DNA from 2 places in the Guptibacillus hwajinpoensis genome. Region 2 is predicted to be linked to the other one. Evidence: riboswitches for the same ligand, from Rfam matches in the RefSeq annotation. Region 2 holds a riboswitch; the other holds the start of a gene.

Region 1 (3,413 bases), 1.1 Mb from region 2:
CCTTTAGTAGTGAACGATCTGCAGTACAAGGCGGATGGGAAAGGTTTTCTTGATGGCACCCATGTGCAGATTTGTGCTCGTTGACTTTACGTCCAGAACCGGTAAGGTTAAATGGCTCACAGATGCTCCTTATGATCATTCTAATCTAAGCTGGTCACCTGATGGCAAAAGGGTTGCGTATGAGAGAAGTCGCTATGAAGAGCCGGGTTCCTATATGCGATCTGATTTACTTGTTCATCGATTGGAGGAAGGAGGTGAGCCAGAGCAATTGAACACAAAAGGAGGAAGCTTTACGGCTCCAAACTGGTCACCAGATGGAAGTTCTCTTTCCTTTATTGGTCATGATTTTCAGCATGAAGGTGCAACCTTAAATAAAGTCTGGACAGTTGATTTATCTTCAGGAGCTTTTAGGTGCCTTACTGAGGCATATGACCTTGAATGTACAGATGTATTAATTTCAGACATGCACTGGGGAGGTGCGTCACCTGGTGCGATGTGGAATTCGGATGGGACAGGCCTTTACTTCCAAGCAAGTGAACGCGGCAATAACGGCATTTACTTTATAGGAGTAGATCGCACCATTCGACAAATAGCGGGGGGGTGACAGGCACCACTACGCGTTTCACTACCTGGCAGCCACGGACGAAGCGGCTGTGGTGATTAGTGACCCGATGAATGTAGGAGACATTTATACGTTTACCTTTGGTGGAGATCAAGTGAAAGAATGCCGTTTATCAGAGAGTAATCGTAAACTTTTTCAAAGTCAGTCACTCTCAACACCAGAATCGTTTACATACACTGGAAAGGATGGGTGGGAGATTCAGGGATGGCTTATGAAGCCGATCGGATTTGAGGAAGAGAAAAGCTATCCTATGATTCTCGAAATTCATGGCGGACCTCACATGATGTATGGGAATTCATTCGTGCATGAATTTCAGCTTCTTGCAGCGAAGGGATTTGCTATTTTGTATACGAATCCTAGAGGTAGTCATGGGTATGGACAGGACTTCGTAAACGGGTGCCGTGGTGACTATGGTGGTGGAGATTATGAGGATCTAATGGCAGGTGTGGAGGCTGTTCTTAGTGAAAAGAGCTTTCTTGATAAAGAGAGGGTTTTTGTGACAGGAGGTAGTTACGGCGGGTTTATGACAAACTGGATTGTTGGGAAAACCGATCGTTTCAAAGCCGCTGTGACGCAACGTTCTATTTCCAACTGGCAGAGCTTCTATGGCGTAAGTGACATCGGCTACTTTTTCACGAAGTGGGAGGTAGGAAGTGATCTTGATGAAGATCCAGAAAAACTCTGGGAACATTCGCCATTGAAGTATGTTGACCGGATTCAAACACCGCTTCTTATTCTTCATAGTGAGAAAGATTACCGCTGCCCAATTGAACAGAGCGAGCAATTATACATCGCCCTAAAGCACCGTGGGAAGAAGACGACGTTTGTGAGGTTTCCTGATTCAGATCATAACCTTTCTCGAAGTGGTCATCCCGAATTGAGAGTGGAAAGATTAAAGCATCTTGCAGGATGGTTTGAAGATAACTTAGCTAGTGTTAAAGAAGAATGATGACATTCTTCGACAAATAGCGGGTGGTGACAGGCACTCGGTACTTGACGCGCTACACAAAAGGTACTATACTATTTTAAATAGTTAAATAATATTGAAAACTCTTATCAAGAGTGGCAGAGGGACTGGCCCTATGACGCCCGGCAACCATCTCAGTTCGTGAGAAAGGTGCTAATTCCAGCAAACGAGTGATCGTTTGAAAGATGAGAGGGAGTTCAAGCATGAATGATTATTCTAAATCACTCAACTCTCTCTGTACGTTACAGGGGGAGTTTTTTATTTGAGAGGGGGACTTGTTTAAAGCCGAGGTTCTTTTACGCTTTGGGATTTTAGTGCTAGAACGCTTTAAATAGTTATATAAAAGAGAGGGGAATGGAGAATGAAGAAATCATTTTATTTACTGGGTGCACTTATTTTAGTTATTTTAGCTGGCTGTTCGGGGGGCGAGGCTTCGGGTGATGCGGAGGAAGGTCCTCTAAAGGTTGGTGTAACAGCAGGTCCACATGAAGATGTGATGAACAAAGTGAAGGAAGTTGCGGCGGAAGATGGTTTTGAGATTGAAGTGATCGCGTTTAATGACTATGTAATGCCGAACACAGCACTTGATGAAGGGGAAATTGACGCGAATGTTTTTCAACATGAGCCTTATCTAAATGACTTTGTGAAAGAACGTGGTCTGGAACTTTCAAAAGTGGCAACAACGATTAATTTCCCAATGGGCATTTATTCCGATAAATACGACAGTCTGGATGAGTTGCAGGATGGAGATAAAGTTGGTTTGCCGAACCATTCTACTGGAGAACCGAGAGCACTAATGCTATTTGAGGAAGCCGGCATTATTGAACTCAAAGACGGAGTTGGAGTCAAGGCTACTATTAAAGACATTGAAAAAAACCCTCATAATCTGGAGTTTGTCCCACTTGAAGCTTCACAGATTCCGAGACAGCTAGGTGAGCTAGCTATTGCAGCTATTAATACGAATTTTGCGATGGAAAGTGGACGAGTACCTACTGAGGACTCCCTTGTGATGGAGCCAGAGGATTCACCGTGGGTCAATGTTATTGCAACGCAAACGGAAAATAAGGATAGCGAGCGAATTCAGAAGCTTGTGGAATATTATCAATCTGATGAAGTGAAGCAGTTTATCGAGGATGAATTTAACGGTTCTGTCGTAGCATCCTGGTAATCAGTGGAGGGAGCGAACAAGATGATTCGATTAGAAAACATTACGAAGACATATAAGAGTGGTCATACTGTTACGAAAGCAGTGGATGATGTTTCGTTAACAGTCAAGAAAGGCAGCATTTATGGCGTCATTGGCTATAGTGGAGCGGGGAAAAGTACTCTTGTGCGCATGGTGAATCTTCTCGAACGCCCCACTGAGGGCCGAGTGTTTATTAATGATGTAGAACTCACTTCATTATCAACAGGAAAGCTTCAGAAAACGCGGCAGCGGATAGGGATGATTTTTCAATCTTTTAATCTATTAAAAACAGGGACGGTCTATCAAAATATCGCCGTCCCCCTTAAACTGACGGGCGTTCCAAAAAAAGAAATTGAGTCAAGGGTAACGAAATACCTGGAGATTGTTGGGCTATCGGATAAGCGTGATGCTTATCCTGCCCAGCTCTCCGGTGGTCAGAAACAGAGAGTAGCCATTGCGCGAGCTCTAGCACATGAGCCTGAAGTGCTTCTTTGTGATGAAGCAACGAGTGCACTTGACCCTGATACAACAGAATCGATCCTCTCCTTATTAGAGCAGATCAACAGCGACTTCGGGATTACAATTCTGCTCATTACACATGAGATGCATGTTGTGCAAAAGATTTGCCATGAAGTAGC
Region 2 (3,413 bases):
GAAGAATGTGCGGAGTAGAAAAATTGCGGAACGAGTAGATTATGATCTCGAAGGGATTCTACGAAATGAAAAGCTATCTATAGATGGTGATGAAACTAGGGATACATGTGTTTACGCGACAATAAAGAACTGAATCGGTCGTGCTTTTTGCAGTTTTAGAAGAGGGTAGTCTCTTCATAATAGTAAATCAACCCATTGTCTGTATGAAGAAGGAGAAAGTAGGGGGGATCAAGAAACTACCTAAAGTAAGAAACTATTAAGTAAGATGGAGGGGACCACGGTGATTGAGCGAGCTAGTTTGGAAGAGAGAGAGTATATCTTATCGAATTCGATCCAGTCTGTTAATGAAGGAACAACGAATCCTGGTATCATTCGGGAAGAGAAAGCACTTGAGATTGTTTCATCTATTCTTGAGCGAGGAGGCTATCACCTTGTTTATCGAGATGGGAATGAGATTGCCGGGTGGGTGTTACTTGGAGAAAATACCGATTATTTTACAGAAAATAAGCATGGTTTTATATATGATGTGTTCGTATTTCCTAAATTTCGCGGCAAGCGCTATTCTAAGAAGCTGGTTGAGGCTAGTATTCAGAATTTTAAGGAGCAGGGTTATGACGAGATTCGTTTGAATGTCTACTCCTCAAACTTTGCCAAGTATATTTATAAAGACATCGGTTTTAAGGAATTACAAACGATCATGGTTTATAAATAAACTCTATTAGTCTCTTTATTAAGAAATCAAGCACGTCTTTAGGGTGTTTCTTTTCATTTATTAAAAGAATGTGAAAAGGAACTCATAATCAATCATTTTACCTAGGGAACTTGCTACACTACATTTGCAGGAACTTCCCCGGTTCCTGCCCCCCTTAAAATATAAAGTGTGAGCCCCATGCATTTCCCGGCATGGGGCTTTTCCTGTCTAAATGAATTCGGACGATTATCATACTTAACTAATAATATGACAAGAAAAGAGGGAGAATAGTGGATTACCGATTTGCTTTATTGGATGAGGAAGAGGTAGAGAGAATAATTTCATGGAAATATGATGGCATCTACTCATTTTACGATATGGAAGCGGATGATGAAGATCTTCAGGAATTTCGAGAGAACGCAGCTAATAACAAAAACTATTGGGGTGTATATGAGGCTAACATCCTTATCGGTTTTTTTACATTTATAGAAGGTTCCAAAGGCACGGTGGAAATCGGACTTGGTTTAAGTCCACAACAAGTTGGGATTGGGAAAGGATACGACTTTCTTCACGCCGGCTTGCAAAAAGCACATGAGTTATACCGCCCTACAACGCTAGAAATGGCTGTAGCAGAATTTAACCAGAGGGCAATTAACGTGTATCTAAAAGCGGGTTTTGCCATTACTCATTCGTTTATCCAGCGGACTAATGGAGGAGAATATACCTTCATTCGAATGAGAAAAGACTCGGGCTTAATCTAGGGCAAATGAAAATGGATATTGCAAATCGCATCGCTTACCGTTAGAATTATAAACAATTCTAAATATTTAATCCTTATCAAGAGTGGCAGAGGGACTGGCCCGATGACTCCCGGCAACCTTATTAAAGGTGCTAATTCCAGCAGAGTGATGCTCTGAAAGATAAGGAGGAGCCTGTCATCTATCAAAAGACTCTTCCTCACCCAGGGGAGAGTTTTTTTGTATCATTAAGTTACTGGAGAGGTGTGTTTCTCGTGAAAAAAGCTGATCGTATTCGTAAAATGAAGGTTCCAGATGCAAGTGAAAAGTATGGTGATCGTTTGCCCCCGGGTCAGGTGCTTACCGAAAGATTTCCTATTCTACATGAAGGCGAGGTCCCTCAGTATGATTTATCTTCATGGGATTTGGCTATTTTTGGTGAAGTAGAAAAATCCTCTAGACTTACTTATGAGAAAATATTAGCTCTACCGCAGAAACAGATCACATGTGATATCCACTGTGTAACAAGGTGGTCTCGGTTCGATAATACCTTTGAAGGAGTATTATTCAAAGATCTGATAAGAGAACTGGGCATTGTTCCAAAGAGTGAACACATAATGCTTCATGGTGACCACGACTACACAACAAATATTCACATTTCAGATGTTATGGGAGATGATGTGATTCTTGCCCATTCAATAGATGGAAAGAAATTAACTGAAAAGCATGGGTGGCCATTAAGACTTATTGTTCCTCACCTTTATTTCTGGAAAAGTATTAAATGGATCAGGGGGATTGAATTTATTAAGGAAGATAAACCTGGTTTCTGGGAACAGAACGGTTTTCACAATCATGCAGACCCGTTTGTTGAGGAAAGGTTCTCAGGGGAAGATTTAGACTTACCTGAGGATGAATGGGAGAAGAAGGAATTCGACTGAATACCAGATGAAACATATAACGGTCATTAAGAAAAGGAAGAAGCTGATTAGTCTGAAGAAAAACGTTATTTCATTATTCGTTCTAATAACGATCAGTTTACTAGTGTTCTTCCTCCCGGATGCAAGAGAGGTGGCTAAGACCCTCCTTAACGAACGCACTGTTGAGGCCTGACAGAAAGCATTCGTAAACTAGGGTTCTACGGGATAATGATTTCTATTTCCTTAATGATTTTACATAGTGTTGTTTTTATTCCTTCAGAAATTATCTTATTTGCCAATGTCACTCTCTATGGATTGTGGTTAGGGACGTTATATACATGGATCGGGGCAATGCTTGGAGCTTATCTCTCTTTTTATCTTTCTAAATTCCTTGGAAGAACGTTTGCTGTTAAGATGATTTCCGCTCAGAGAATTGCTCGCTTTGATGAGTGGTTCCAACAAAAAGGGGTAAGAGGATTGTTCTATATGCGATTAATCCCTGTTTTTTCCTTTAATCTCCTTAATTATGGAGCAGGATTAACTAAAATATCGTTCTGGCAATTTACATGGACAACGGGGGTTGGAATCCTGCCGCCTTCATTGTTGATGGCATGGCTATATCAGCATGCGATGAACAGCTTCTTGGGAATTGTGTTATTAAGTTTCTTTGTTGCACTATTGATGATAGGATCCTATTCTCTAAAGAAAAGGCAAAATGATAAAACTTTTTATAAAGAAAAGTCGTAGCCATGAAAGCCATAGTAGCAACGGTTTTCATGGTTGTTTTTGGCTGTAGAAAAGAAAATCTAAAAAAGAATGATCCAAACTAATCTTCTCTCCGTTAGCTAAGTGTAAAAAAAATTAAGGGGAGTGGATTTGAAAATGAGAACGGAAAAGAATATGAAGAAGAAAGTAATTGACTGGAAAAAAGGACTTCTAATTGTACCGATTAGCTTTTCACTACTAATTCCTACATCAGGCGCATTTGCTCATAATGGGGAAAACCACATGGACAAACCTACAGTGGAAACGCCAGCTGCTGACCTTCGAGCTGATCTTGGTCAACTA

The links. A riboswitch is a leader RNA that binds a small molecule or an ion and turns the genes downstream of it on or off. The one in region 2 is predicted to bind S-adenosylmethionine.
Region 1: linked by a shared signal. The riboswitch ahead of ABFG93_RS14320 (MetQ/NlpA family ABC transporter substrate-binding protein) and the one ahead of ABFG93_RS19970 (sulfite oxidase-like oxidoreductase) in region 2 are both predicted to bind S-adenosylmethionine.

What each region holds. Positions count from the first base shown of each region.
Region 1 covers NZ_CP156674.1:2,749,184-2,752,596, forward strand. The annotation lists gene ABFG93_RS14305 (TolB family protein) at 1-84, shown strand, start outside; gene ABFG93_RS14310 (TolB family protein) at 50-604, shown strand; gene ABFG93_RS14315 (alpha/beta hydrolase family protein) at 654-1,571, shown strand; SAM riboswitch class I at 1,673-1,781, shown strand; gene ABFG93_RS14320 (MetQ/NlpA family ABC transporter substrate-binding protein) at 1,951-2,757, shown strand; gene ABFG93_RS14325 (methionine ABC transporter ATP-binding protein) at 2,779-3,413, shown strand, end outside.
Region 2 covers NZ_CP156674.1:3,861,918-3,865,330, forward strand. The annotation lists gene ABFG93_RS19955 (GNAT family N-acetyltransferase) at 1-133, shown strand, start outside; gene ABFG93_RS19960 (GNAT family N-acetyltransferase) at 281-712, shown strand; gene ABFG93_RS19965 (GNAT family N-acetyltransferase) at 982-1,452, shown strand; SAM riboswitch class I at 1,523-1,618, shown strand; gene ABFG93_RS19970 (sulfite oxidase-like oxidoreductase) at 1,704-2,366, shown strand; gene ABFG93_RS19975 (TVP38/TMEM64 family protein) at 2,574-3,092, shown strand; gene ABFG93_RS19980 (hypothetical protein) at 3,222-3,413, shown strand, end outside.